Regions from separate parts of the Shewanella sp. SM23 genome, predicted to be linked through region 2. Evidence: predicted binding sites of a transcription regulator. Region 2 holds the regulator's gene; each other region holds the start of a gene.

What was found. The regulator MetJ, encoded in region 2, represses methionine synthesis genes. The targets are predictions, from matches to a motif close to TAGACGTCTAGACGTCTA.
Region 1: msrA (peptide-methionine (S)-S-oxide reductase MsrA) is a predicted target of MetJ. The motif match lies at 5,661-5,678, and genes of this name have one in related genera.
Region 3: serA (phosphoglycerate dehydrogenase) is a predicted target of MetJ. The motif match lies at 1,562-1,579, and genes of this name have one in related genera.

The regions. Positions count from the first base shown of each region.
Region 1 covers NZ_JAKKRM010000011.1:153,620-162,016, reverse strand. Annotated here, with positions in the region: gene nadA (quinolinate synthase NadA) at 1-194, opposite strand, end outside; gene L5L98_RS14630 (dihydrolipoyllysine-residue acetyltransferase) at 327-1,964, opposite strand; gene L5L98_RS14625 (alpha-ketoacid dehydrogenase subunit beta) at 1,974-2,951, opposite strand; gene L5L98_RS14620 (thiamine pyrophosphate-dependent dehydrogenase E1 component subunit alpha) at 2,955-4,133, opposite strand; gene astE (succinylglutamate desuccinylase) at 4,326-5,360, opposite strand; gene msrA (peptide-methionine (S)-S-oxide reductase MsrA) at 5,691-6,170, shown strand; gene pgm (phosphoglucomutase (alpha-D-glucose-1,6-bisphosphate-dependent)) at 6,284-7,936, opposite strand; gene seqA (replication initiation negative regulator SeqA) at 8,010-8,397, opposite strand, start outside.
Region 2 covers NZ_JAKKRM010000012.1:118,700-127,096, forward strand. Annotated here, with positions in the region: gene L5L98_RS15095 (bifunctional aspartate kinase/homoserine dehydrogenase II) at 1-2,238, opposite strand, end outside; gene metB (cystathionine gamma-synthase) at 2,250-3,413, opposite strand; gene metJ (met regulon transcriptional regulator MetJ) at 3,626-3,940, shown strand; gene L5L98_RS15110 (sulfite exporter TauE/SafE family protein) at 4,075-4,818, shown strand; gene nrfD (NrfD/PsrC family molybdoenzyme membrane anchor subunit) at 4,925-5,872, opposite strand; gene L5L98_RS15120 (4Fe-4S dicluster domain-containing protein) at 5,875-6,441, opposite strand; gene phsA (thiosulfate reductase PhsA) at 6,454-8,397, opposite strand, start outside.
Region 3 covers NZ_JAKKRM010000023.1:19,075-27,471, reverse strand. Annotated here, with positions in the region: gene L5L98_RS19980 (helix-turn-helix transcriptional regulator) at 1-510, opposite strand, end outside; gene L5L98_RS19975 (DUF2238 domain-containing protein) at 905-1,513, opposite strand; gene serA (phosphoglycerate dehydrogenase) at 1,668-2,897, shown strand; gene ygfZ (tRNA-modifying protein YgfZ) at 3,052-4,014, shown strand; gene L5L98_RS19960 (two-component system response regulator) at 4,103-5,119, opposite strand; gene L5L98_RS19955 (PAS domain S-box protein) at 5,168-8,397, opposite strand, start outside.

The DNA.
Region 1 (8,397 bases), on a different contig from region 2:
TCGGCAAGGGCTTGGATTTCAGGATCGGTATAATAGTGGGCAACCAGAACGGCATCTTTTTCAATGAGCAGTTGTTTGATACGCGCCTTGTAATCGGCTTTTTGCGCATCGGACAAAGGCACTGGTTTAGGCGGAAACGGGTAATCAATGGTTTCTATTGTTGGAGCAAATGGGCTGGGGGCTAACTGACTCATAACACATCCATCAGGATAACTACGTTCGGGAATTATACGTAATCGGGATCAAAAGATTAACCCATTTGTGCAAAGCAAATAAAAAAGGACGCTTTTAGCGTCCTTTTAGTGTCAGTTATTCGTGCCAGCGGCTTAGCGCATCGCTAATAACATCTCTTGAGGCTGCTCAAGATACTGTTTCCACAGATTACAGAAGCGAGCAATCGTACCGCCATCGATCACTCTATGGTCACCTGACCAGCTCACTTGCATAATTTGGCGAGCTTCGACTTCCCCTTTCGCGTTAAATCGCGGTAGGGTTTGCAACTTACCTAAGGCCACAATCGCCACCTCAGGTTTGTTGATAATAGGCGTTGCTACTGTGCCACCTAAGGCGCCAATGTTAGAGATGGAAATCGTGCCGTCTTTCAGATCCGCTGGCGCCACGCGGCCGCTGCGGGCTGCTTGGGTCAGGCGGGTGATTTCTGCCGCCACTTCTAAAATGCTCTTATCCTGCACATCTTTGATGTTGGGCACCAAGAGACCGACTTTAGAATCCACCGCCATGCCGATATTGTGACGTGCCTTGTAAGTTAGTTCAGTGCAATCCGCATTCACTTGACTGTTCATCACAGGGAACTGACTTAACGCGAGCGACATCGACTTCATGAAGAAAGGCATCATGGTCAGCTTCACTTCATCTGACGAATACTTAACCTTCATGCTTTCACGCAGTGCTACTAAGTCTGTTAAATCAAACTCTTCACAATAGGTAAAGTGCGGAATGCTCGACACAGACTCCACCATCATGCGTGCCATCACAGCTTTTACGCCGCGAATCGGCTCAACCGCGTCAGCGCGTTGAGTCACTGTAGATGTTGGAACTTGGGTTTGAGATGTTTGAGTCGCTTGAACTGGCGCCTCTTTTACCTGAGCCACACTTGGAGCAGAAACATTGCTCGCGCCTTGTTGGAAGCGGGTGATATCTTCCTTATACACACGGCCATGCTTTCCTGTACCAGGTACTTGGCTCAAATCGATATCTAACGACCGCGCCATACGGCGAACTGCGGGGCTGGCTAAGGCTTTACCTTGGCGAGCAGGCTCTGCACTCACAGCCTGCGCTGCAGGTGCCGCATTGACCACAGTATCTGTGTTTGTTGTTGCCGCAGGTGCAGAAGCCGTCTGTTCAACTTCAATGGCAAATAAAGGCGCATGTACTTTAGCTAGCTGACCTTTGCGATAATGCAGTTTGGCAATTTTACCCGCTTTAATGGCAGGAATTTGCACCAGTGCTTTATCTGTCATCACGTCGGCAATCGGTTGATCTTCCTCAACCCAATCACCTTCACTCACCAACCATTCGACTAGCTCACATTCAACTATGCCTTCGCCGATATCTGGTAGCAAGAATTCTTCAATGCTGACAGACGAACTGGATGACGTGGTCGCGTTCGTGACTGCCACTGGCTCAGCAGCCTTTGCAACTGTCGCAGCTGTCGCAGCTGCAGCAGGTTCAGCCGTAACAGATTCGCCCGCGATTTCAACGGCACCTTCAATTTGTACGGCATAAAGCGGCGCATGCACTTTCGCAATATCGCCCTTCGCGTAATACAACTTAGTGACCACGCCCGCAAAAGGCGCAGGGATTTGCACTAAGGCTTTGTCTGTCATGACATCGGCAATCGGCTGATCTTCAACGACAGTGTCGCCTTCTTTGACAAGCCATTCAACCAACTCACACTCCACAACACCTTCGCCAATATCCGGCAAAATAAAATCTTTAATCATACCGGACTCCTAGAAGGTCACTGATGCTTTGATGGCTTCAAACGTTTTGAATGCATCTGGCATGTATTCTTTTTCATGAATGAGTGGGTACGGGGTATCTAAACCACAAACGCGGCTGATGGGCGACTCTAGATACAAGAAGCATTCTTGCTGAATCGTCGCCGCTATCTCACCAGCAAAGCCACCGGTTAATGGCGCTTCATGGTTGACCAGTAAACGTCCGGTCTTTTTGACTGAATCGGCAACAGTATCAATATCCCAGGGTGACAAGGTGCGTAAATCGATAACTTCACAGGAGATCCCTTCTTTAGCGGCCATGTCGGCGGCTTTTTCAAGGATTTCCATTTGCGCGCCCCACGCCACTAAGGTGATGTCTTTACCTTCGCGAACCACTTCAGCCTTACCCAGTTCAATTTCATAATCGCCCGCTGGCACTTCGCCAACCGATGCACGATATAAACGCTTAGGCTCAAAGAAGATCACCGGATTTTTGTCACGGATTGACGCCAACAGCAGGCCTTTGGCTTGCTCTGGGTTACGTGGTACAACGACTTTTAACCCCGGCGTCTGGGTAAAATAGGCTTCAGGTGATTGTGAGTGATAATGTCCGCCCGCGATGCCGCCGCCATAGGGCGTACGGAACACTAATCCACCGACATCGAACTCATTACCGCTACGGTAACGGAATTTAGCTGACTCGTTGACGATTTGATCAAACGCCGGAAAGATATAATCGGCGAATTGAATTTCAGCCACGGCGGTCATGCCATTTGAGGCTAAACCATTGGCAAAACCGGCAATACCTTGCTCTGTCAGCGGCGTATTAAAGCAGCGAGCGCGACCGAATTTTTCTTGAAGACCGGAGGTGGCGCGAAATACCCCGCCAAAGTGGCCCACATCTTCACCAAAAACCACCATGCGTTCATCGGCTTGCATGGCAATCGACAAGGCCTCATTGACGGCCTGTAACATATTCATTTCAGCCACGGCTTATAGTCTCCCTGCACTTTTTGGATAGGCTTGCGGATATTTCTTGATATGTTCTTTAAGATCGGCAAGTTGCTTTTTCAGCACTGGCGTCGGCTTGTCGTACACATCTTCAATAATTTCATCCAGCATAGGCACAGGAATTTTTTCAGCCACTTTTACTGCAGCCAATACTTCTTCACGATATTTCTCATGCAATTTCACATCATCCGCTTCAGCCAACCAACCTTTGTTGATAAGCCATAATTTGAAGCGTTTAACCGGATCGTGTTGCTGCCACTTGGCTTCTTCATCTTTCGAGCGATAACCAGAGGGATCGTCTGAAGAAGAGTGCGCGCCGAGACGGTAAGTCATGGCTTCAATCAGCACAGGGACATTATGCTCAATCGCATAAGCGCGAGCTTGCTGGGTTGCGGCTAACACGGCCAGCATGTCATTGCCGTCAACACGAATAGTGTGCATGCCATAACCCACACCGCGACTCGCAATACCGTTTCCGGCAAACTGCTCTTCGGTTGGGGTTGAAATGGCGTAGCCATTGTTACGACAGAAGAAAATCACTGGGCATTTCAGTACCGCGGCCATGTTTAGGCCAGCATGAAAATCCCCTTCCGATGCAGCGCCTTCGCCAAAATAACAAACCGCGACTTTGCGCTTACCTTGCATTTTTAAGCTGTAGCCCACACCGGTCGCCTGCGGGATTTGCGTGGCTAACGGTGAAGAAATCGTTTGATAATGCAATGCCGCACTGCCGTAATGGATTGGCATTTGTCGACCTTTACCAAGATCTTTCTCGTTACTGAACATCTGATTCATAAACTGTTCAGTGGTAAAGCCGCGATAACGCAGCGCCGCATGCTCGCGATATTGCGCGAGGATCACATCTTCTTGATCGAGTGCGGCCACACTGCCGACAATCGCCGCTTCTTCACCCGTACAGGTCATGTAGAAGCTGATGCGCCCTTGACGCTGGGCGCCAAGCATACGTTCATCAAGTACCCGAGTGAATACACAGGTATCGTAAATTTTAGTGGCTAAGGTTTCATCTATCACAGGCAAAACCGCGGTTTCATAAGTGGTGCCGTCGGCTTGTAGAATTCGAAGGATAGGAATGTGTAGCGATGCCTTATCCAAGAAGCCGACACGGTGCACTGTATCAGTGTTGAGTGTTGCTTTGCTCATATTGTGCTCTTGTTATCTCATTACGCATCAAAGCGTTTTGATGCGTCTGTTTATACGAATATGCCCGACGAACATTACGTTACGTTACGTTACGTTACGTTACGTTACGTTAACGTAAACTACCTATCAACCATTGGCATAGCTCAAACCACAAGTTATCCCTGCCACGCATGTATATATTGCTTTACAAGCCTAACGCACGTCCGCATTCACCGCAGGGATCAGGCAAATCACAGTGCGATTGCCAATAGGCACTTTGGCATTAGGGAACACGACAGACTCAAACTCGTGCTCCACTTTAATTTCTTGCCCACCTTCCCGCGCTAAAACAAAGCCCTTCGGGAAAGATCTGAAGTTTTCGACATCAGTTGCGAAGGTAAATTCAAAATCATCGAAATGTTTATTGATAACGCGGCACACTTGGTACAAGTTAACCTTATCAGCATCAAATGCATCTAGCTCCAACGGCTTAGCGATGATCAAGCGCATGAACATTTCATGGGTCGCGATAAAACGCGTCATGTCGTTCTGCCCCATGGGATACACTTTGCCAAGCTCAATGGTGAAAGCATCGGCGCCGTAACGTTCAGAGGAAAAATAGCTAAACGTCGTGGTTGGTTCGTGGTGAAAAAGTACCGTATCGACGCCGCTTGCGGCTAAAAACATAATTTGCTCGCCGCTAAAGGCGCGCCCTGGACGATAGGGATAGATAGCGAACTTTTCATGCTTCGAGGCGCGCATCGCCGTGTGCAAATCATAATGGATGCGCTGACGTCCATCGGCAACCGTAGTATAAAAACGATCGACATAGGCTTCGAGTTTTTTCGCGCGTACTCGCTCAGGGTTCACTAACCCTGGTGGATTGGAATGCTCACCACTAAATAGACGATTCATATTTTCGTCAATAATCCGCGTGCCGTTATTAATCGCTAATGGGTTACCAATGAGAAATAAAGTGCGCTGCTTTGCGATGATCTTTTGCTGTAGAAGTTGTTTAATTAAGCTATTGCAGAGTTCAATGGGCGCGGTCTCGTTACCGTGAACACCGCAGGAAAGCACAATATCTTTTCCTTCATTCTGTATTGGTTCGAAAACAATAACACCGGTATCCCACACTTCCACTTGAGTATGATCGCCTAAGTTAAATGAAAATTCGCCATCGAACTGTTCAGGATGGGCTAAGGTGAGCGCTAAAAAATCCTTTGAATCTAACAGAGCTTGTAACACAGAATTCTCCTTATAATGGTGTGTAACAGTATTGGCGCAATAGCATAAGTACAGGCAGTAATAACCACTTAAGCATTTATCTCACCGCGGTTAGTCTCACTCGCACCTAAAAAACGGCTTCAATACTAACACATGTTTTTAGTGCTGTTCTCAGACATTTATTGCCGTAGGACCCAGTTTTAAGCGGAATGACATTCAACTAAGCTGATTGTTAAATTCTTAGGACATTCCCTAAGAATTTCCCATGATAAATATTCCAGCTTGAGGCTTGCTTTTGCACTCAAGTTTTATCACAATCCTTAGCCATCTAGACTTCTATTGGATTTAATTATGGCGTTAGCAACCTTTGGTGCCGGCTGTTTCTGGGGCGTAGAGTATTTTTTTAGACAAGTGAACGGCGTATCGAATGCCACCTGCGGCTATATGGGCGGCAATAATGCGGCGACAACCTATGAAGAAGTCAAAAAAGGCAAAACGGGCCATGCCGAAGTGGTGCAAGTGGAATTCGATCCCGCCCTTGTCAGTTATGAAGACTTGCTCGATGTATTTTGGAAAAACCACAATCCAACGAGTCTGAACATGCAAGGCGGAGATATTGGCACTCAATATCGCAGTACCATTTTCTTCCACGACCGAGAGCAAAAAGCGGCCGCAGAAGCCTCAAAGTTAGCTTTTGCCCGCTCGGGCCGTTGGGGATTACGCCATATCGTCACTGAAATAGTGCCACTGCAACAGTTCCATGTTGCTGAGGAATATCACCAAAATTACATCGATAAGAATAACTTACCGAGTTGTCATATCGAGTACTAAATACAGTCAAATCAGTATTAGATCAACTACTCACAGCTGAATTAGATACAAACAAAAACGCACTCAAATCTGAGTGCGTTTGTTTTTTGATACTTTATAAACCTACTGCTGCATTAAGCGTTTAGCGCCTTATCAATTAATGCCTGCGCATCTTTGATGATCTCAGCCAAATGCTGCTCACTGATAAAACTTTCGCCGTAGATTTTAAATAACGCTTCAGTGCCCGATGGACGCGCCGCAAACCACCCATTAGCTGTGGTAACTTTGATGCCGCCAATCGCCGCATTATTGCCTGGCGCATGGGTTAACACGTTTTCGATTGTCTCACCGGCAAGCACAGTGGCATTTAAGGTGTCAGCATTGAGCAAAGCAAACTTGGCTTTGTTTTCAAGACTGATTGGGCTATCGATACGCTTATAGAAACTTTGGCCAAATTGTTTTACTAACTCTCGGTGACGCTGACCTGGGGTTTTCCCTGTCACCGCAAGAATTTCTGCGGCAAGTAACCCTAAAATGAAGCCGTCTTTATCTGTGCACCATGTACTGCCATCACGACGTAAAAATGCCGCGCCAGCACTCTCTTCACCGCCAAAGGCGATTGTGGCTTCGGCTAAACCGTCGACAAACCACTTAAAGCCCACTGGCACTTCGAGTAACTTTTTGCCGTGGAAAGCACAGATTTTATCGATAAGCGCACTCGATACTAAGGTTTTACCTATGGCTAAGGTATCGCTCCAATCTGGTCTGTGTGTCAGTAAATAATCGATAGCGACCGCAAGATAATGATTCGGATCCATCAAACCCGTACCAGGGCAAACTATGCCGTGACGGTCATAGTCGGGATCATTACCAAGGCATAAATCAAAGGATTCTTTATGGGCGAGTAACCCGGCCATCGCGTAGGGAGATGAGCAATCCATGCGGATTTTGCCGTCTTTATCCAGCGGCATAAAGCTAAAGCTTGGGTCAACTTTATCATTAACTAACGTGATATCGAGCCCATAACGCGCGGCAATCGGTGCCCAATAGAAAATCCCTGAACCACCGAGCGGGTCAACGCCGATGCGCAGCTTAGCGTTGGCAATCGCCTGCATGTCGATAACATTCTCTAAATCAGCCACATAGGGTGTAATCAAGTCAATGGCTTGCACATAACCCGAAGTCAGCGCATCGGCATAGGCTGATTTTTGCACGCCAACTAATGCTTGGCGCAGGTAATCATTGGCCCGCGATTCAATCCAAGCCGTGATATTACCTTCGGCCGGTCCACCATGGGGTGGATTGTACTTGATGCCACCGTCCTGAGGCGGATTGTGGGAAGGCGTAATGATCAAACCATCGGACAATGCAGCACCCGTAATATTGGCTTCGCGATTGGCGCAAATCACCCCATGGGAAACCACTGGCGTAGGTGTAAATCCGTCGTTCTGTTGGATTTTCACTGTGACTTTATTTGCCGCCAGCACTTCAATTGCCGACAAATAGGCCGCATAGGATAACGCATGGGTGTCAATCCCAAGGATCAGCGGCCCATCGATATTTGCCGATTGACGGTAGTCCACTACAGCTTGGGTAATCGCCCAAATGTGTTGTTGGTTAAAACTGCCATTGAAGGCGCAGCCTCTGTGCCCAGAAGTGCCAAAGGTGACGCGTTGTTGTACGTCATCCATATTTGGCGTGATGCTGTAATAATGGCTCATCAGTTTTGGAATATTGACCAGATCCGTCTGATTAGCGATTTGTCCTGCCCTTTGATGTATTGCCACCGATGGCTCTCCTGCACTCAATTACAATTAGAAAAAGTAGAAAAATGTCGTACTAACTTGGCTCATCCGCGGATTAAACGCGCTCGGCGATACCCGCTGCTACTGTCGCATCACAACCAAATTGCACTAAAACTTCCGATAAAATAGTGCGTTTCTTGGCGGTATTGTTGTTACTCGTTACCCAGAAACCACTTGTACCAATTTCTTTTGGGTTAGCCGAAGCACTCGCTTCGAGCAGTTGCTCCTTAGAGCGAGCAAAATACAAACGATCGCGCCCTTGGATCTGCAAAATTTGTGAGAATTGCTCTGGGGCTAATTGATACAAACTTTCGAGCAAAAACAGAAAACGACCTACTGCGCCTTTTTGCTGCGATAACTGATGTTCATCGACTAAGCGACTAAAATCATTCACTGCTGGCACTGTTTGCGCCGCGACGGGCTGAATAGGTTCAGCTTCAAGG
Region 2 (8,397 bases):
GGCGTAAGGGTGATGAGTATCGATCCACTGTAAACCCACTTCGGCCTTGAGCTCTGGGCCGCTGTTGTCTAAGGATGCCACATATCTGAGCACCTTATTTTGCTCCGCCGCCGCACCATACTGTTGCAGCAGATCGGCATCTAACTCGGCAATGCGGGTGAGAAATTGATCTAAGGGAATATCCGCCAAAGCGGCTGGTACGAGTGAGCGCAGCTCAATATCTTCAAGCTCGATTTCAAGGCCAATCTCACGGGCTAAGATAAGCAGTTTACGCTGCATATCACGGCCGGAGAGATCGTCGCGGGGATCGGGTTCAGTAATACCTAAGCCTCTGGCTTCAATCACTAATTCTGAAAATGGCTTACTAGTATCGTATTTCTCAAACAACCAACACAAGGTGCCGGAGAAAATCCCGCCCACCGCTTCAACGCTATCACCGCTGTTACGCAGATCATTTAGCGCATGTTGGATAGGTAAACCAGCGCCACAGCTGGCGTTATAGCGCCAAAACAAACGACGATTACCCAGTTGCTGCTTTAACTCTCGATAGAAAGGCAGTGGACCCGAGCCCGCAAGTTTATTCGCGCTCACCACATGGATGCCACGCTCGAACAGTTCTGGATATTGCAGCGTCAAACTGGCGCTGGCACTGATATCTAAGGCCACCAGCTCATCGCAATTAACTTGCTCTAATTGCTCGAATAAATGTTCATACTGCCAAGGCGTTGCTTCAGTATTAAACTCTGTTTGCCACGCGGCAAGATTAATCCCAGTTGATTTAATCAAGGCTTTACTCGAACTGACTAAACCGACTAACTCAACACTGGCTTCGAGTTCATGGTCCAATGATGGTGAAACCGACTTAAACAGATCGATCCAAGCCTCACCGATATTACCCACACCGAGCAGCAGGACACCAATGCGTTTACGCGGGCCAGCGCAGCGGCGGTGGACTTTTTGGGTTAACAGATTCACCTGTGACTGGGGCACTAACGTCACTAAACTTAAATCGCCACTGAACAAAGGTTTAGCATCACGGCTCAGTAAACGGGCAAAGCTACGACGATAATGTTCGGCGTCGGCACTCACTAATGCGACTAAACCAAAATCTGTGTTGATCTGCTGATCGCTGATCCCTAATGCTTCTGCCTCGGCATCGAGTAATCTTTGAACTTGTTTTTGATTCTCAGCGGTATAGGCAAGTTCAACCCTTTGATGGGCAGAGGTCCAATGGGCCAATGGCGTTAAACCCGCGGCAATCAATAAATCTAATAAACGAGTTAACTCCCCTGTGAGTTTAAAGCCGAACAGGACGACAGCATTGAGGTTAGTCACCACAGGCGCGCTCGCCGACGAACTGTGGGGCGCGATTAAGGTAAAGTCGGTGTGGGACGCATAACTTGAACGCACCGCTAAGCTCACTTCGGTATTGAATAACGGCTGCAAAGTGCGCGAATGCAATACTGGCGAGCCTAAACGCGCTAGGCGATCGGCTTCGGCAAGTGACATACTTTTCAGTAACTTGGCATCGTTGATTTTATTAGGATCGGCGTTGAACACCCCTTCCACATCGGTCCAAATGGTCACGCGCTCGATATCGGCGAGACTAGCAATCAGGCTGGCGCTAAAATCTGAACCATTACGACCAAGTAACAAGGTATCGCCACGCTCGTTAGCACAGATAAAACCTGTGATCACTAAGCGTTCATTGGGATGCGCGGCTAATAGGGCTTGTACTTTAGCGCGGGATTCTTGTACCCGAATTTGCGGCACAGCGGCTTCATCGGCCACTAAAATTGAACAGGCATCCACATGGCTTGCCGCCACGCCAGATTCGCGCAGTAGCGCCGCCATTAAACGTGCCGACCAACGTTCGCCAAAGCTCACCACATGGTTGATTTGGTATTCATTGCGCTCGTCTAAGGACAACAGGCTGATGAGTTGCGCTTTATCAGTGGCCAAACGCTCACGCAGATCGCGGGCTTGTTCATTCGACAACAACTGCTCAATCAACCCCTGTTGGTAACTGATCAGCACTTGTAATTCTTCTTGCCATAGCTGACCCGCATCACGCAGCGCTAATAATTTATACAGGAAATTCGTGCTTTTACCCGCCGCAGAGACCACCACGAGATCATCACTATGACCGTGGGTTAACAGGATATGGGCGACTCGGCGATAACAATCGGCATCCGCTAAACTGGAGCCACCAAATTTATGTAAGTGACAACGTGCCATCTATTATTCCTCTACTGACAAGCCGCAACGGCGGCTAATCCTGCTTGAATATCTGCAACTAAATCGGCGGCATCTTCAATACCCACCGATAGACGCAATAGGGTGTCCTTAATACCAGCCTCGAAGCGCGCTTGCGGCTCCATGGCTCTGTGGGTCATAGTGGCAGGCACTGCCACTAAACTTTCGACGCCACCTAAACTTTCCGCCACGCTAAATAAGCTGAGTGCACCTAAAAAGGCCACCACTTCGGCCTCACCGCCTTTGAGCTCAAAACTCAGCATAGCGCCAAAGCCCTGTTGTTGCTTGGCCGCAATGGCGTGACCAGGGTGATCCGCAAGCCCTGGGTAATAGACTTTACTCACCACAGGGCTTTGGGTTAATACCTCAATAATACGCTGGGCATTGGTTTGATGCTCGCGAATACGCACCGCTAAGGTACGCAGGCCGCGCAGGGTCAGATAACTGTCGAAGGCCGACCCCGTTAAGCCTAGAGTGTTCGACCACCAATGTAAGCTTTCGCCGATTTGCGCGTCTTTGGCGACCACAGCGCCGCCGACCACATCGCTGTGACCATTGATATATTTAGTGGTGGAGTGGATAACGATATCCGCGCCTAACAATAGGGGTTGTTGCAATATCGGCGATAAAAAGGTGTTATCGACCACCACCAGCGCGCCGACCTCATGGCTCGCCTTAGCAATGGCTTCGATATCTACCACACGCAATAATGGGTTCGATGGGGTTTCGAGCCACACCATCTTAGGATTCTGCGCAATGGCGGCGGCTAACGCTTGGCTGTCGGTTTGGTCGACCACTATGAGCTTAAACTGGCCTTTCTTCGCCAAGTTGGTAAATAAACGGTAGGAACCACCATAGCAATCATGGGGCACAACTAATAGGTCATCGGGGCCGAGCAAAGTAGTCACTAAGGTGATGGCCGCCATGCCAGTGCACGTCACTATGCCAGTGGCGCCCTTTTCTAATTGCGCTAATGCTTCGCCTAAAATGCAGCGCGTTGGGTTGCCTGAACGACTGTAATCGAATTCGCGGGGATTTTTATGACCATCGAAGGCGTAATTAGTCGACAAATAAATCGGTGGCACAACTGCGCCATATTGAGTATCGCTTTCGATACCCTGACGCACTGCCAGTGTGGCTAATTGACGCTCTGCCATGGGTGGACTCCTAAATTCGGTAGACTGATAGAGATGTCTGGACGTCTAAATGTACCTAAGCCCAACGCCATCGTCAATAGGCGTGAAGACGTTTAGACGTCTGAACATAAAGAAATCTGTTTGCAATCACAAAGAAATAGTAGCAATAATTTGACTGTTCTTTGTAAGGGTTTAAAATCTGCCCCGAATTTAGCGTTATAACAGGTGAGTCAATGACTGAATGGAATGGGGAATACATCAGCCCCTATGCTGAACATGGCAAGAAGAATGAACAAGTAAAAAAAATTACTGTGTCTATTCCGCTCAAAGTGCTTAAGGTCCTCACGGACGAACGTACTCGTCGTCAGGTCAATAATTTGCGTCACGCCACCAACAGCGAGCTGTTGTGTGAGGCATTTTTGCACGCCTACACTGGCCAGCCATTGCCCAACGATGAAGATCTGTCAAAAGATAATCCAGACAGCATTCCCGCAGAAGCCAAGTTGTTGATGGATCAAATGGGAATCGAGTGGGAAGACATGGAATAGCGACTCGTCGCTTTTAAAGTCATATCACAGTGCTCATCAATAGGGATCGTTAACGATCCCTTTTTGTTTATACCCAAGCGACTTCAAACTTTAAATTTCACCATCTTGAGTTGGTTTGGGATATAGGAAATCCTATGTTTTCTATGATAGATCCACAGACACTCGCCTTAGCCTCGCTGGTCGTGTTTCTGGGCGCCTTAACCCAAAGTCTGATTGGGTTTGGGCTTGCGGTTGTCGCCAGTCCTTTACTGTATATCGTCGATCCACAACTTGTACCTGCGCCTGTTATTGCTATGGGTTTCTCCATCGCCCTGCTGACCTTAGTGCGTGAGCGCGGTCACTTAGAATTCAATGGCTTGCAATATGCGCTCCTAGGCCGCGTGCCCGGTGGTTTTATCGGCGCGAGTTTATTACTGTTTGCGCCTCAACCCATACTCGGTTTATCCATCGCCGCTATTGTGACTGTCGCAGTGATCCTCAGCCTGTATAAATTCAGCCTGCCAGTGAATAAGAAAACCCTCTTCGGTGCGGGCGTGGTTTCAGGGATCTTCGGCAATATCGCCGCGATTGGTGGCCCGCCGATGGCGATTTTGTTGGCAGGCAAAGATGCCTCGCAGTTTCGCGCAGCGCTGTCGGCCTTCTTCATTTTTAGCTCCATGATTGCATTGATCATTTTAGCGATCACAGGCTTATTAGAATTAAAACATCTGTGGCTGTCGTTGATGCTGCTCCCCTCAGTGATTTTAGGTTACTTAGTCGCAGGGCGATTAGTAGGCCGTGTCGATAAAGAGAAGACAAAGATAGCGACGTTAGTCCTGTGCAGTATCAGCGCCTTAGTGCTAACGGTGAAGTCGGTTATCGAGTTATTACCCCAATAAGCGTCCTGCTTGTACTGGCAAACCTTCTCAAGATTCAAACAATAAAAAAGCACTGACATTGCCAGTGCTTTTTCTTTATCTATCAATATGTAAAGCCAGATTACACTCAGCTTAAATAGCTTTGCCCTGCGTACACAATAAAGTGTCTTAAGGCGAGTACGCCCGTTAAGCTCGCACAAGCCACCATGATCATCGCCCCCTTAGTGTGGCGAGTCGCGGCGGGTAGCAGCATAAACAGCAATGGAATACCAAAACCTATACCGACAACGCCTATCCAGAACACGCTTGCCCATAGCCCAGACGTTAACGATGCTAAGGCCGCAGCAGCCGCGCCGCCCTTGAAGTACAAGGCGCAGAACAACATGAACAGGAACAGAATTTCAATCGCCATCACAGGCAATTCTAAACCGTGCATCTTCACTAAAGTTTTGTCGTGGCTGTCAGTCTTAAACATCAGCAACGCCAGTACCGCATTTGCCGCAGCGCCCGCCGATAGACCTGACACTAAAAACAGCGCAGGCAGTACCGCAGTGTTGAGCATAGGATAAGCATTCATCGCCGAAATTAAGAAGCCAGTGTAAGCCCCTACGCCAATGGCGAGGACAAACAACAATACTTCAATCAGCTTTCGAAATGGCATAAGTAACTTAGCGATAGGTGTTAGGAAACCCAACCCCCATTTTGGTAAGTCATCCCGCAGCACAATAATGGCGTACGCAAAAGCTAAGGGAGAATACGCCAGCAGCGCCAGCACCCCAATGGCCATCACAGACTGGAAGTTATAGTGAATTAAGATCAGCCAAAAGTGGAATGGTTTGGTTAAATCAAACACTAAGCAGGCTAAACCTAAGCTAATCGCCACAGGCCCAATAATGGCGGCCGCCTTTAGAATGCTGCTTTCAGCTCCCGCGCTGAGTTCCTTATTCGCCCAGCGTAAACCAATGCCAATCAATAAACTGCCCGCGGATAACCCCGCCATAAACAGGTAAACGGCGATGACCCAGTGCCAAGTGACAGGATCATATTGCGCCATGTCGCCCCAAGTATTGTTCATAATCAAATCCCCCCTCTTTTGGTAGGAACGCGATATACCCTAGGTTTTGTGCCCAAATGGGTTTTATCTTGGTAAGTGATTTTAGTGTTGAGCATGATGGCCACTTCACTCTGCGGATCATTAGCATCACCAAACACTAAGGCATCGGTTGGACACACAGTCACACACGCTGGCTCTTCGCCCCGTGCTAAACGACTGTCTTTACAGAAGTTACACTTATCCGCCGCCTTGGTTTCTGGGTTCATAAAGCGCACTTTATAAGGGCACGCTGCCACACAGTACATACAGCCGACACACTTCTCGGAATGGATAGAGATAATGCCATCTTCACCCACATAGGCCGCGCCTGTTGGGCACACTTTAACGCAGGGTGCATCTTCACATTGCTGGCAAGATACCCTGTGATATTTGAAATGCAGATTGGGCATCTCACCAAAGGGGCCTTCCACACGCACTTGCAGACGAGTTACGCCTTCGGGTACGCCATTTTCACTGCGACACGCCACGTTACAAGCTTGGCAGCCGATGCACTTATTCTCGTCGTGCACCATTACATATCGTTTATTCATTTAAGCCTCCGATTAGCGCTTTGCCAGCGTGACGCCCGTGGTGTGCACTGTCATGCCACACACAGGAGCAGTAACGTGCGGCAGTAAGTTACCGCAGTGGATACCTTTACCCGTTGCTCTGACCAACTCTTTGTTTTTAGAACCAAAGCCCATGTAAGCAAACACAGTATCTTGGCGAATGCCCGGCGTGACTAAGGCATGGCCTTCTTCTGTGCCAACACTGCTGGTGAGGCGGATTGGGTCGCCATTGCTGATCCCTAATTTGCCCGCAGTAACAGGGTGAACCCACACAGCGTTATCCGACATCAGGTTAGCGAGCATAGGCACATTGTGGGTTGCGCCATTGGTGTGCACCGCCACTTTGCCTTGGATAAAGTACAGCTCATCTGCTTTTTTAAGATTCACTTCGCGGAATTTGATCACCCCACGGCCCGGTGCCATGGCTTCGACTTTCGCGGAAGTGAGTTCAATCTTGCCACTCGGGGTTTTAAAGGTCAGTGCACTGGCGTAAGTGCCGTCTTCATCGGCAGGTCGCGCATTGGGGTATGCCTTAATAAACTCGGCAACCATCTTAGGCTCGCACAACATAATTGGCTTACCGAAGCTCACGAAACCTTCGTCTTTGATCCGGCGCAGCAGGTCAGTGTCGCGGTTCACCTGCAGCATTTGCAGGGTTTCCATGTTTTCCCATGGATAGAACTCGCCAAGGCCCATAGCCACACCCACATCCTTAAAGATCTGCCAAGAAGGCTTAGTATCACCTAAGGTTTCAACGACCCGTTGGCGCACATAATAGGCCGGATTTTTACCTGACTTATCAGCAATTTCTTCATCACGTTCAAGATAAGTTGACTCAGGTAAAATCACGTCCGCATAGGCGGCGGTTTCGCTGATATACACATCACACACGGCAATAAAGTCGAGCTTTTTCATCGCTTCAACAACGCGCGCTCTGTCTGTCATGGTTTGCATTGGGTTAGTGCGTGACATCACCCAGCCGTGTAACTGGTAAGGAACAGCGCTTAACGTGGCATCGAGAATGGTTTGGTAAACGCCGCCCGATGTCCACATCATGGCGTACTGCTCTTCCACCTGATCGATACGTTTCGCTGCTGGTTTTGGCATGTCTTTCACGCCAGGTTTTGCCAATACGGGCGCAACCGCTTCACCAGCAAGCTTGTTGTAATCACCGGGTTTCTGGCCGATATAAATCCCGCCCTTACGCTCAATATTACCAATCAAGACGTTAGCAGCGTAAAGGGCGCGGCGCATCTCAAACTCTTCGGTGGTAAAGGTGGCTCTGTGACCAAAATCGACCACAGCATGGGGTGCTTTAGCGGCATATTCGTGGGCGATACGACGAATGTCTTTGGCAGGCACATCGGAGATGGTTTCAGCCCATTCAGGGGTATAGGCTTTCACTTCGGCGGCAAAGGCTTCGAAGCCTTCCACATAGCGCGCGACAAATGCCTTGTCGTAAAGATTATCTTCAATCAATACATGGCATAACGCCAAGGCGACGGCCACGTCTGTTCCGGGACGAATGGCGTACCATTCATCGGCCTTGTCGGCCACAATGGAGAATCTTGGCTCGAACACCACCAGCTTGGCACCTTTATCCATTTGCGCCGCCATCATGCCGCGGGTTTCGGACATATTGATGCCTTCGTACAGGTTATGGCCGAAGTTAATGATGTATTTAGAGTTACTTAAATCACGTTTGACCTTAGTGCCAAAAATAGCCTTAGCGGCAATTTCATAACCACCAGGGCAAGTCGACGCGTGGGTAAAGGTATTTGGACTACCAAAGGCGGTCGCAAGGTGAAACAAATGCTTTTCTTGTGAGCCAGATTTTGACGAGAATGCCACGGCTTCTGGGCCATGTTCTTTTTTGATTTTATTGAGGTTTTCAGCGATTAATTTATAAGCCTCATCCCAACTGATCTCAGCCCATTT
Region 3 (8,397 bases), on a different contig from region 2:
ACCACTCGATACGAATTGAATGATAGTGCGTTCACGGGATGTCAGCATCTGCAGCATAGCCACAGTATCAGAGGGCATTTCATTATTACCTTCTAACTTTTGTACGACACGGCGGAACATTTTGCTTAGCAAAGTTCTATCGTACCAAAGTTCCTCTGCCACCATTTTACGTAAACCCGTTAACATCAGATCCATACGTTGATCGGCAAATAAAATACCTCGAATGCCGAGTAACATTGCAGATTCTTGGTCTAAGGAGTCTCGCTCAACTTGATACAGCGCCACAGGAAAATGTGACACTAATCGCGAAGCTAACAGAGGTATCCCTTTGTTATCTAATGCTGAACCTTTTTGGGTGATCAGATAAAAACTACGGCGACTCTTGTCTAAATCCAGTTCAGCCGCATGCTTTACTATACGCGTTTTCAAACCTATGGATTCAGCGAGTAACGCTAAATGACATGGCGCGGCCATTTGGTGTAAAAAAACCAATTCATTAATTGTGCTCAATGACTCTCCTCCCTGAAAAGTATTCTCTATTGCAAAATGGTATGTTTGACTCGTCTTTTTAGTTAGATTTTTCAACATTCCATTAACCTAGTTAATTCTGACTAGTTAACGATTGAAAAACATCACCCAAATGTACTATTCCCTGTTTAATGCTAGTAGGTTCGACTAACTCACCACAATAAAATGGAATAACAGTCAAAAATACCGTTTTACTTGGCCAACGCCCAGCACCTAATACTTTCCAACTATGACGTTATCAACCCAAAGTTGCAACACAAAGAAAACACAATAACAACACTAAAGTATGACAACTCAATGTCATCACACTCACACCATACATTTCAGGGAAGAAAGTCTTACAACTCAAACAGAGAGCATCACCCACTTTTAGCCGCTAAATCCTCTGCTTGAGTCTCGCGATTTGTTTATCTTGAAAACGAGACAGTAAAGCTAACGCGACAATTGCGCCAATGAGGGCAAGAAACATGTCGGATTGGGTATCCCATACATAGCCTTGAGTACCTAAAAAGGCTTCAGCCCCTTCGCCAGTCGCCACGGCAACCCACCATTCGATCAGTTCATAAAACGCCGAAAAAGCGAGCACAAAACAAGTGGCAAGAAACGCACACCAAGCCCCAGGTTTGACAGCTTGATTACGCAACATAATTTCACGGGCGAGCATGGCTGGGATAAAACCTTGCGCAAAATGACCCACTTTATCGTAATTATTACGTTCTGAACCCATCCAATCGGCAATCGTGTCGAATAACGGCACTTCAGCGTAAGTATAATGAGCACCTACAAACAACACACAGCAGTGTATTAAGACGAGAAAATACACTAGAGGTGTTAGTGGAAAACGTTTGCGAGTAAGGAATAAAATCGGTACAGCAATCAATGCAGGTAAGGCTTCGAGCCACCATGTGAAAGGATCTGCGGGTTTTATCGCCGACCACACCAAAACTGAGAGGTAAATACCGCACCATGCGATTTTGTTATTCAATGTTTCTTCCTCTTATGCGATATTGTTCTAAATTTAGAATATTAACTTTAGCCATCTAGCCCTCCACACTGAGCAAAAAAAGTGCTACTTTGGTGGGTGAAGGTTGTGAGCATATCATAAGAAACATTTCTATTAATTAGAGGGTACCCATATCATGGCGAAACATTCGCTGGACAAGGATAAGATCAAGATCCTGCTGTTGGAAGGCGTCCACCAATCTGCGGTCGATGTATTTGAACGTGCGGGATACACCAATATCGAATACCACAAAGCTTCCTTAAGCGATGAAGCCTTACTTGAGTCCATTAAAGATGCGCATTTTGTGGGACTTCGTTCGCGTACCCAATTAACTGCTGAGGTGCTGAAACGTGCCGAGAAGTTAATCGCGATTGGATGTTTCTGTATTGGAACCAACCAAGTTGACCTTGCCACCGCCGAATCCCTTGGTATCCCAGTATTTAACGCACCCTTCTCAAACACGCGCAGTGTTGCAGAACTCGTGATTGGCGAAATCATTATGTTGATGCGGGGTATCCCTGAACGCAACGCTATCGCTCACCGTGGCGGCTGGATGAAAACCGCAGCGGGCAGCTATGAAGTGCGTGGTAAAACCTTAGGTGTGATTGGTTACGGCCATATTGGTACTCAGCTTGGCATTCTGGCGGAAACCTTAGGTATGCGCGTCGTGTTCTTCGATATCGAAGACAAACTGCCACTAGGTAACGCACAACAAGTCCATTCGTTGGAACTCCTATTAGCACAAGCTGATGTAGTAAGCTTACATGTCCCTGAAACTCCACAAACAAAAGACATGATAGGCGCTGCCGAGTTTGCAGCAATGAAAAAGGGCAGCATCTTTATCAACGCATCACGCGGTACTGTAGTCGATATTGAAGCTTTAACCGTTGCGTTAAAAGAACGTCACCTCGCAGGTGCCGCAATCGATGTATTCCCCGTTGAACCACAATCGAATGACGATGAATTTATCAGTCCTCTACGCGGTTTAGACAATGTTCTCCTCACGCCGCACGTCGGCGGTAGCACGGCCGAAGCCCAAGAAAACATTGGTATTGAAGTCGCGGGTAAGCTCGCTAAATACTCAGACAACGGCTCAACCGTTTCTGCGGTTAACTTCCCTGAAGTGTCATTACCAACGCATAAAGGCACCTCGCGCTTGCTGCATATTCACCAAAACCGTCCGGGCGTGTTGATCAAGATCAACCAAGCCTTCTCGGAAAAAGGCATCAACATCGCCGCCCAATATTTGCAGACCACCGCAGAAATTGGTTATGTCGTGATGGAAGTCGACACAACTCAAGCGGAAGAAGCCTTAGTTGAACTCAAAGCCATTGAAGGTACATTGCGTACCCGCGTGCTGTTTTAAACTTTAAACTCCACTCGCTTTAAGCCTATCGACTAAAGCACACATAATAAGGCGCACAGATCATTCACAGATATGTGCGCCTTATGCTTTTGAGCCAACTGGAATTCCGTTACAATCTAGCCTCTCACATCGTCTTCATTTTCAGGATCTCGCTATGACTATTTCAGTTTCTACGCCCCATTGGGATCTGGACGCTACCTTGCCTCCACTTATGCTTGCCAACTTATCTCATTTGGGCCTCATCAAAGTCGTTGGAGAACAAGGCCGCAGTTTTATCCATGGCCAAGTGACCACAGACATCAGCTCATTGGCCACGGATCAATGGCGCTGGGGCGCCCATTGCGATCCTAAAGGTAAAATGCTGGCCAGTTTCAGAACCTTTGCCATTCAAGATGCACTCTTTATGTTGATGCCAAAGGATGCCATCGAAGTCGATTTACCCCAGTTACAAAAATATGCCGTGTTTAGTAAAGCCACCTTAAGCAATGCATCCACTGAATGGACTCTGCTCGGGGTTGCCGGTGAACAGGCAAGCCAATTCGTGAACAAACATTTTGGTGACATTCAGCAAGAGCTCACACTCATTGAAAATGGTGCGATTTTAAAAGACGCTGAACGTTTTATTTTAGTATTAACACCAGATGCCGCAGCAGCTTTAGTTGCGCAATCGGAACTGAGTGTATTTGACGCCAGTGCATGGCAAGCGTTAGAGATTGCAGCAGGTTACCCCAACCTTGCCGCCAGCCATGCCAGTCAGTACGTACCGCAGATGTGTAATCTACAAGCGGTTAACGGTATCAGCTTCAATAAGGGCTGTTACATGGGACAAGAAACCATAGCGCGAATGAAATATCGCGGTGGTAATAAACGCGCCCTGTATATTTTGCGCGGTCACACTAGTCTTCAAATCACCCTAGCATCAGGCCTCGAAATCGCGATGGAAGACAGTTTTCGCCGTGGCGGTCAAATCATTGAGTTTGTGCAGCGTGGCAATCAAGTCTTGTTAACCGCCGTACTTCCTAATGACACGACTAATGATACTCAGCTACGTTTTGCCGACGATGAACAATCACATTTAACGCTCCAAGCCCTGCCCTACTCATTAGATGAAGCGTAATGCTTTGATTTAATATGATTAGTATAAAATATTGAAGCAGAATAAAGGCGCCAATGGCGCCTTTACCTTAGTCAATGCACTTCGAGTATCAATTTTCTAAATAAGTATCTCTAATGGCAATTGCTTCTGGCAGGATTTGCTTGAACTCCTCCACCAGCTTAGGATCGAAATGTTTTCCCGCTTGATTTTCAAATAGCTCCATAGTTGCTTCAATCGTCCAAGCCTGCTTGTAAGGCCGTTGCGAAGTCAGCGCATCGAACACATCCGCAATCGCGGTGATACGCCCTTCAAGGGGAATTTCTTCGCCAACCAAGCCATTGGGGTAACCTGAACCATCCCACTTCTCATGGTGAGTTAAGGCGATACGACGGGCCATTTGCAATAACGGATCGCTATGTTCACCAATAATCTCTGCACCTATGGCAGCGTGCTGCTGCATAATTTCCCATTCCTGCGCATCAAGTTTCCCTGGCTTTTTCAGCACTGCATCGGGCGTACCGATTTTACCAATATCGTGCATAGGCGCCGCATTAAAAATCAAGTCACAAAAGGTCGTCGGTAAGCCGAGCTTTATCGCTAATATGCGGGCGTAATGGCTCATACGCACAACATGTAGACCCGTCTCGTTGTCCTTGTATTCAGCAGCACGGCCAAGACGACGGATAATCTCGAAACGGGTTTCTTCTAATTCGTGGGTACGAACTTTAACTTGTTGTTCGAGTAGACGTTTTTGATCATAGAGCGCAAGATGCGTTTTAACCCGCGCTTTAACGACAGGCGCACTGACAGGCTTAGTAATGTAATCCACCGCGCCCAATGCAAAACCTTGGGCTTCATCAGCAATTTCAGATAAGGCGGTCACGAAGATCACCGGAATATGGCTGGTCAGCGGCTCTTGCTTTAGCACCTTGCAGACTTCATAGCCATTCATACCTGGCATCATGACATCGAGCAGAATCAAGTCAGGCCGCGATTTTGTCACTAACGCTAACGCCCTCGGGCCATCGATCGCCACTTTGACTTTGTAATCATCACCTAAAATACCAATCAAAATATCGATATTCTCAGGTGTGTCATCGACGACTAATATTGTTGCTTTTTCCATTAACAACTCCACTCAATGTCACGCATTATAAATTCGCGCTACCGCTTTCTATCCTAACTGTGTAATCACATCGTCAATTAAGTCGATTGCCTCATCAAACTGATACTGGTTAATCATAGATAAAGCGGGGCTTAATGTTTGCCACATCGCACTACTCACCTTCGGCTTTAACGCATCAATTTTTGCCACTGCGCTGGCATCGGCTTCATCTAGATTCTGACGTAAGACCCGTAATGCGGCTCTCAAGTCCTCATCTGATAGCAAGTCCACCGCTTGAGGCTCGGCTTGATTCACTATCACAGGCTTAGCCTGTTCAATCGCATCGCAGATAGAGGCCACTAGCGGTTGAATTTGAACTAACTCATCTTCATAGGGCGCTTTCTCTGTTAAATGCAACTCAAGCAAACGCGCTAATTCCACCAATTTTGCCGAACTTAAATTACCCGCTAAGCCTTTAAGGGTGTGGGCGATACGCACCGCATCTTCGACTTGATTCGCCGCGATGGCTTTGCGAACCTGCTCCACGACATTACGTTGACTGCTCACAAAACGATCAAAGATTCGTTGATAAAGACGCGTCGAATGCTGCACCAGTTGCAAACCTCTATCGATATCCAGCTCAGGGTGTTCTGGCCATTTGAGCAATACCGTTTGATCAGCGCCATTGCTGACTTCACCCTGTGCGCTGGACGAAGTTAACCGAGTTGAGGCTTCCGCCCTTATCGCAGCAGAAATTCCAGAAGAAGATCCGAGGTATTTCAATAGGGTTTGATAGAGCACATTCACTTCTATGGGCTTGGCAATATGGTCATTCATCCCAGCCCGAAGACACATATCTCTATCACCAGCCATCGCATTCGCAGTCATAGCGACGACAGGTAAATTTGCCAACTCAGGCCTTTTCCTTATCGCTTTAGTGGCTTGATAACCATCCATCACCGGCATTTGACAGTCCATTAACACTAGATCGAAATGCTGTTGGGATAGCTTATCTAAGGCAATTTGGCCATTGGTCGCTATGGATAAAATAATCCCCACTTGCTCTAAAAACTCGCTGGCGACTTCGAGATTCATCTCGTTATCTTCCACTAATAAGATACGCTTCCCTTGAAGTGGTAATAATAACTGCGGCGCCAGGTCTTCGGTACGGCGTCTGACTGGCAATATGCCTTCACGGCCAATCGCATTCATTATGCCATCGAGCATGCGTGAGGCGCTGATGGGTTTACTGATGTACCCCGCCAGTGCTAATTGCTCAATTTGAGTGATAAATTCATGATTCGCATGGGCGGATACCATCAAGATCTTAGGCTGAGACTTAGCCTGTAGTTGGATCTGACGGGCGGTTTCTAACCCGTCCATACTGGGCATTTTCCAATCGATTAATGCCACTTCATAGGTCTGCAGTAAACAGCGGCTTATTGCTTCTTCACCTGAACGAACCGTATCGACTCTAAAGCCCATACTTTCGAGCGTTGTACGCATTATGTCCCTAGCGGTCGCGTTATCATCTACCACCAGCACAGACATGCCCTCAAGCTCTTGCTCAAGCACTAATTTTTGGCCCTCGGAAATTTGTAACTTCACAGTGAAATAGAAGGTGCTGCCATGACCAAATTGACTTTCGACACCAATATTGCCCCCCATGAGTTCAACGAGTTGCTTACAAATAGCCAAACCTAAGCCTGTACCACCGTATTTACGGGTGGTTGAAGTATCCGCTTGGGTAAAGGATTTAAATAATTTTGCTTGCTGCTGCTCAGTTAAGCCTATGCCGCTGTCACGCACACTAAAACGCAGCACGACATCATCATCTTGCTGTTCAACAAGATTTAACGACAGTAATACTTCACCCCGCTCGGTGAACTTAATGGCGTTATTCATCAAGTTAATCAACACTTGACCTAAGCGTAGCGAATCACCATATAAATAACGCGGCACGTTAGGGGCGACTGCAAATAACAATTCAATCTGCTTGTGGGCGGCTTTCTCAGAGAACATATCGCTGAGATCTTCTAGCATAGTATCGAGCTGAAATGGCACTGAATCTATGTCGAGCTTACCCGCTTCGATCTTAGAGAAATCCAGAATGTCATTGATAATAGACAGTAAAGACTGCGATGCCCGCTCAATCTTCTCCACATAGTTTTTCTGTTTTTTATCTAATTCGGTCTGTAAGCACAGCTGGGACATGCCGATAATGGCATTCATTGGGGTGCGTATTTCGTGGGACATATTCGCCAAGAAGTCACCCTTGGCTTTACTGGCGGCATCGGCTTGCTCTTTGGCAAGTAACAGTTCATCGGAAAGCAATTTAAGCTCTGTCATATCGACCATGCTGATCACAGCCGATTCAAATTGTCCTTGGGCATCTAACAATGCCGACACATTGACCGTCATCCATAAAGGCGCACCGGAAGGACGAATAAAACTTCTCTCGCCACGATAATGGTCAATTTTGCCACCGACCAATTCCTTAAATTGCGCCTTGGCGATATGCTTATCTTGTGCGCTAAGGACCTCAAAAATTGCGGTATTGCGTAAACTCTCCCGAGACCGCGCCATATCAGCACAGAATTGGTCATTACAATCTAAGATAACGCCTTTAACATCCACATTGACGATACCAATGGTCGCACCATCGAACAGTGCCTTAAAGTGCGCTTCACTGAGGGCTAACTCTTGTTCTATGCTCTTGCGTTGGGTGATGTCCATTACATACCCATTCCAAGTAATGGCGCCATCCTCTTCAACATGGCCGCTCGCACCCGCCTCCATCCAACGTATGCTGCCATTGGGATGGCGATAACGAAACTCGCGGATCCATTGAAACCTATCTTCACTCTTACCCGAAAGTGCCCGCACGACGTCCGGCCTTTCTTCATCAAAAATTCGCTCCGCTATGATGTCAAAATTACTAATAAGATCATCACGATGTAGCCCCAGCATTTTCATTGCCGCACCAGAGAGAAAGGTAAATCTGCGATCAGTAGGCGAGTGCCACAACAATTGGTACACGGTACAAGGAATAGACTCTGTAATATTGGTCAATTGCAGGCGCGAAGCCTCTAGCTGTCCTATAGCAAGCTTACTCTCTGTGATGTCATCAATACTGCCGTCGAACCAAAGTGGAACGCCCTCTTCGGTATAACTTGCCTTACCTTTCTCATGCACCCAGCGCACACTGCCATCGCGATGGCGGATACGATATTCCACTTCAAAGGTTTCTTGCTGCGCGAGTGCTCTATCAATATGCAAATGACATGTAGGCCGATCCT